2 regions of the Neptunomonas japonica JAMM 1380 genome follow, and region 1 is predicted to be linked to the other one. Evidence: riboswitches for the same ligand, from Rfam matches in the RefSeq annotation. Region 1 holds a riboswitch; the other holds the start of a gene.
The links. A riboswitch is a leader RNA that binds a small molecule or an ion and turns the genes downstream of it on or off. The one in region 1 is predicted to bind cobalamin.

Region 1 (3,161 bases):
GCACGCAGATCGACAGTACCAAAGCCTTCTAAAGAGCTTGTATTACTATCGCTGGTATAACGACGACCTTCAGCATGTAATGTTGCACCTAAAGTCAGTGCACCAAAATTACGATCAAGATTAAGATTGAGAATTCTGTCAGCTCGACGTGCTAAACGGTTACCCTTATTAGCACCTGAACGGACTTCAGGATCAAGAAATGAAAGATTACCGCTCAGCAACCATTGCTGCCATTGATAATCAGCACTTAGCTCTAATCCACGGATGCGTGCTGAGTTGATATTGCTAGGTAACCATCTGTAGGGATATAGAACCGTTGGCGAAGGCGCCCACGCAATCATGTCTTTAAAGGTTGTTTGATAAAGTGAGGCTTGCCAATTAACGTCCTGATACTTCCCTCTCAAGCTCAACTCAAAGGTGTCTGATTCTTCTGGTACAAGATCAGCATTACCGCCCCCGTAGGCATCTGAAGGATAGTACAAATCGTTAAACGAAGGTGCTTTAAAAGCGGTTCCATAAGAAGTAACCAGCTTGAGGTTATTATTTAATGGAATTCCCCAAGCAATACCGCCTGTTGTGTAGGAACCAAATTGCTCGTTATCATCAACACGAGCACTGAACTGCAGATCAGATTTGCCTAATGTTAGCTGGTATTGAGCAAAACCTGCCCAGTTGTTGCGATCAGTCACAACATAAGCATTGTTTGTGTCTATTTGATCGTTTATGTAGTCCAAACCAAAAATAAGCTGATTATCATCACTTATTAACAGATCGTTTTGAATAGTAAAAGAGTCACGTACTGTCTCATGACGGCTTTTAAATGCGCTACCAGAAAATGCTTTTGTCTTGTTCCAGCTTCGACCTGCAGACACATTAACAAGCCACATATCAGATACAGCAAAAGTGCCACTTGCACCCATGACTTTAGTTAGCGTATCGCTTCGATCCGAACTAAAGTCATCATATTCACTTTCAGAATCAGTGATAGAAAAAAAGCCTTCAAGCTCATGGCCTCCATCAAAACGCTGCCCCAGTCGTAAATGTAAGCCTTGATTGTGATAACCATCATCGTCGATATTTCCCGTCGTTTTTGCATCAAACCCATCCGTCGTAATGCCTGATGCAGTTACATTAAACCAACGGTTTTGATCACCACCCTGCAAACCAACTTCAGCTAAAGATGTACCATCTGAGCCTGCTGAAATGGTAAAAGAAGGCGTCAGCCTACCCGCACCACGGCGTGTGAAAATTTGGATAACGCCACCGGCAGCATCCGAACCATACAAAGATGAACGTGGTCCACGAACAATCTCAATACGTTCAATCTGACTAAGATTAAGTTCCTCAACACTTACTTGCCCTAGCGTAGCTGAACCAACACGGATACCATCAATCACAATCAATGAATTTTTAGACGATGTGCCGCGTAGGAAAATACTACTGGATTTACCAATACCACCTCTGTTGGTAATCATTACACCGGGAGTTTTTTGTAAAATATCAGCCACTGTAATTGCTTGTGAACGCTCAATATCTTTACGTGTTATTAAGGTAACTGAAGCCAGCGTTTCATCAACAGACTGAGCAGTACGAGAAGCTGTTACTAATATTTCATTAAGATTGGTTGTTTGGGCTGCAACCAAAGAGGAATAACAGCACGCCGTTGCTAAAACGGTGTTGGAAAGTTTTTTCATGGTTCAGATGGTGTCCTGTACGTGCCCGCCGCACGCCAATAAAATTAATGGCATTAACGAGCAGGAATGAACAGAAACACGACAACCGCAAAGCAGGCACTAGCAAGCTAGAACTGAAACGACAAGAATGTGCACCGTTGCATTAGCCCTCCGCTATGCCGACTGAGTAATGTTTGTGGCCGGTCTCCGGACTTACGAGAGGATAATTATCCCAACATTACGCCTTCCCATGTATGACACAGTGGCTTTTGTAATGCCTTAACTCGATTACCGTTGCGGGGGCAGTGTTGGCTTTGCTTGCTAAAGCTGAACGCACCAACTTCCCGTTTAAAATCCCGATTTAAAACAGGATTACCAAAAACTGTGTGCATTCTAGGGAGATGAACCTGTGGGGTCAACATCAAAAGTCATGAATAAATTTAACGATAAACCGCATTCTATTCATCTATGATTTTTATCAAGGCTGATAAAAAACAAGCGCGTAAAACGCGCTTGAGAGGAAGTAAAAAATAACTATTACAATTAACTGGCTTTATGAAGCGCTTAAATAGTTTGCATTTAATTAGTTATCGACTTGATCACGAATCAATTTCTTATTGATCTTACCAACACTGGTTTTAGGTATCTCGTCAACAATACTGACACGCTCAGGAATAGCCCACTTAGCAATTTGGCCACTCGCCACATATTGCTGAAGATGCTTATGAATATCCTCCGCATCAATTGAGTGACCTTCTGCAGGAACAATCATCGCAAACGGACGCTCCCCCCAACGTACATCGGGTACACCTACAACAGCGACCTGATTCACCGCTTCACTTTGGCTAATCAGATTTTCTAATTCTAGAGAAGAGATCCACTCACCACCGGTCTTAATCACATCCTTAATACGGTCTTTAATCTCTAACGTACCATCAGGTGATATAGAAGCCACATCTCCGGTATGTAACCAGCCGTTTTCCCAGAGCTCATCACTTTTTTCGGGTTCTTTGTAATAGCCCTGTGTTAACCACGGTGCACGTACTACAACCTCACCCATCGCTTCTCCATCATGGATAACCTCGTTACCCGCCGGGTCTACAATGCGCAGATCAACCAAGCCAACTGGCACACCGGTTTTAATCCTCTCAGACATTTGCTCTTCCATGGGTTGAGCAAGATCATCATGATGTAAATAGGTCGCCGTTAATAGTGGGCAGGTTTCAGACATACCATAAGCGGTGAAAAACTCAATGCCCCGTTCTGCCATATGCTTCGCCATACCCAAGGTTGGCGCACTACCGCCAGTAAGCATTTTCCAACCCGTTAAGTCGGTCGTTTTAGCGGCATCACTATCAAGAATCATCTGTAAGACTGTGGGGACACCATGCGAAAAAGTCACCTTCTCTTTGGCAAACAGCTCAACCAGCTTATTTGGTTCATAGCGGCCCGGATACACTTGCTTAATACCTAGCATGGTTGCCGTGT
Region 2 (3,161 bases), 1.0 Mb from region 1:
ACGGGTATAGATTTTGGTGAGTCGATTGGCCATTTTTTTATCCCGAGTAATCAGGGCTGGTATTTCCAGCCCTATGTGCCGCTATTTAAAAAGAATAGCCTACATTAAAGAGTAGGTTTCGCTCGGGCGCTGGGTAATGGTACGCAGAGCCAAAAGAGGAACCTACATATGCGTCATATTTTTCATTGAATAAATTGTTAACAGTTAGCTGGCTTGTCCAGTGGTTATGCTGCCATTTTAATGAGGCATTCATAAGGACGATACTGTCGGTTTTGCTTAATGTATTGGCATCATCGCCTGCTAAATAACGTTCGCCAGTATATTGCCCATCGAGGTAGAGATTCCATTGCTGATTAAAGCGATAATTCACAAATAGATTAAGTGTATGTTGTGCAACAAAAGGCACTTCATTCCCTTTAAACGAGCCGGCTAATAATTCCGAGTCGGTATAGGTGTAGGTGCCACCTATGTTGATATTCTGCATCAAGGCGTGCTCTACGCTGAGGATAACACCTCTGCGAAGTGAGCGATCTAAGTTTAAGTTCGCTCCCCAACCGCCATTGGCTGCTGAATCAAACAAAATCTCATTATTTAACTCTAATCTGTACAAGTTCAGCATTAATTTGGTTTGTTGATAGCGCCCTTTCCAGCCGAGCTCCCATGATGTTCCTTTTTGTGGTTTCAGGAAGCTAATGTTAGGGAGGGTATAACCATTTTCTTCAATTGCTGCGAAACGAACATTCTCATCACGTCTTAGAAAAAACTGGTGGTTAGATTTTGGTCTCCAATTAATGGCGAATTCTTTCACAAAGGCTGAATCTGAGTGATCGCTGTTGGAGACACGGTTGCTATCTTTTATACGAGTGTCTCGTGCGCCGAAAGTTGCAAAAACCTGAGCACTTATAGGGTGGATGACTTGCGCATATAACGCGTGCGAAACTTGCCGGCTATTTGTTGTTCCTAGTGCATTATTAGCTTGGAAATCACTGCCGCGATAGTCATATCCTGTTGTCAGAATTGTATCGCCATGAAGTGTAGGCAAGTGGGCGGAAATACGAGGAGTAAATGAATTTACCCGGGTGTCCTGACGAGAGTTGCTGCCATAGAGGTAGCCCTTGCCGTTGCTATCTCTTTGGCTGAGTTCTGCATTTAATGAAAAGTGTTCAGATGCTGATTGAGATAATGTTATTTCATTCACAATAACGTCTGCGTTAAAGAAGTCGTTAGGTGTGTTTGTTGCTTGGGGTTTAGTAAGAGCTTGATAATCACTTAAGGAACCCGGCAAGCGTTGATTATCATGGATAACCTGATGTGATATGCCGATTTCACCTGTGTTATAGCGATATGATAATCCAGCGTTTACACGCCCATACTCAGTGTCACTGTTATCACGATAGCCATGACTTGTATTCCTGTTCGCGTTGACGCGTACTCCCAGGCCATTATCATAACGTTGATCAAAACCTACAGAAAACTTGGCTGTGTCATATGAGCCCATTGAAAGCTGAATCTGAGCGTTTGAGCCTTCAATAGAGCGAGTAATGATATTAATTACGCCGCCGACGGCATTCTGCCCATATAATACCCCCGCACTGCCTTGCAGTACTTCAATTCTATCTACATTATTTAGAGAAATAATACTGAGGTCGGGGGCTTCTAGTGTAGGGTTGTTAAGTGGTCTGCCATTCACCAAAATCAATACGTTTTGACTAGTATTTTCTCCAAAGCCACGCATGGAAACGACGCCATCATTACTATTACCTGTATAGTTTTGTGTGATCTGGACTGCGCCGCTACTGCGCAGTGCTTCAAAGATATTGGCAGCACCACTCGCGCTGATTTGTTGGTGCGTAATGACGTTGACTGATTTTCCCGACATCTCTTCTGATAATAATGAACGTGTACCTGATACCGTTATATGAAGGGGTTGGTTGGTTATTGAAGAGGCAAAAGAAATAGATGGCATATTAGCTAACGCTACTACTGCTAGCATAGGTGTTAATCGATACATGTAAAACCTCAGGGTATGCACCCGCCGCGCATTGAGTTGGATGAGAAGCAGGCCGGTATCCGGACTCTCAATCTTGTATGGATCGATTACCGTTGCGGGGGCAGTGTCGGCTTTGTATTGGCTTTATGGCTAGCGTCATACGCACCGTTCTTCCCGTTTAACCTTATTAGAGGCACCTGGATGGCTGGGGCGAAGTTTACAGGGAGGTTTTTCGTGATGCAATGTAAGGGGGAGGGATGTAGGCTGTGCACAAATGGTTTGTGAACAGCCACTTTTTTATCGTCTAGCTATCATAACTTTCGGCAAAATTACGGATGTCATGCGATAGTTTCTCGATACGGTCGGCTGCTTTTTCGAGTTCTTCAAGCACGGCAGTGCTGATAGCTGATTCTACAATCAATTCTAATGCTGAAAAATTCGAGTCGCCAATCTGGCTTTGCAGTTCTGTTGATAATTTCCCTTTAAAGGACTCAACAACATTATGTGAGTGCTGCGTTTGCTTCTGAGACATGGTTCTACCTCCGTGTTATGTATTGTCAGGCAAGAAAATATGTTCATCTTGCTCATGAATGTCGCGTGCATTACCAACAATAAGTGGATCGGGTGTTAGGTCGATATCCGGATTTTTATTGGGATAAGGAAGAGAGCTCAAGACAAAGCGCATGGCATTAATACGTGCACGTTTCTTATCGTCTGATTTGATAACCGTCCAAGGAGCATCTGCTGTATCAGAATAAAAGAACATCGCTTCTTTTGCTTCTGTGTATGCATCCCACTTATCAAGTGATGCAAGATCAATTGGGGATAATTTCCATTGCTTCAGTGGTGCCACTTTGCGTGCTTGGAATCGTTCAAACTGCTCATCACGGCTAACTGAAAACCAGAATTTATAAAGTCTAATACCGCTACGAACCAGCATGCGTTCAAAGTCAGGTGTTTGGCGCATAAATTCAAGATATTCTGCTGGAGAGCAGAAATTCATAACTCTTTCAACACCGGCTCGGTTATACCAAGAGCGGTCAAACAGCAGAATTTCCCCTTTGGTTGGAAGGTGTTTGACGTAACGCTGGTAGTACCATTGACCTTTTTCTTCTTCGGTAGGTTTTTCTAAAGCGATAACTCTAGCGCCACGAGGGTTTAGGTGTTCCAT

Region 2: linked by a shared signal. The riboswitch ahead of NEJAP_RS14195 (TonB-dependent receptor family protein) and the one ahead of NEJAP_RS09420 (TonB-dependent receptor domain-containing protein) in region 1 are both predicted to bind cobalamin.

The regions. Positions count from the first base shown of each region.
Region 1 is NZ_AP014546.1:2,009,396-2,012,556, reverse strand. It holds gene NEJAP_RS09420 (TonB-dependent receptor domain-containing protein) at 1-1,694, opposite strand, end outside; cobalamin riboswitch at 1,854-2,068, opposite strand; gene NEJAP_RS09415 (fatty acid--CoA ligase) at 2,257-3,161, opposite strand, start outside.
Region 2 is NZ_AP014546.1:3,036,684-3,039,844, reverse strand. It holds gene NEJAP_RS14200 (cob(I)yrinic acid a,c-diamide adenosyltransferase) at 1-33, opposite strand, end outside; gene NEJAP_RS14195 (TonB-dependent receptor family protein) at 86-2,011, opposite strand; cobalamin riboswitch at 2,044-2,206, opposite strand; gene NEJAP_RS14190 (phosphatase) at 2,295-2,522, opposite strand; gene ppk2 (polyphosphate kinase 2) at 2,538-3,161, opposite strand, start outside.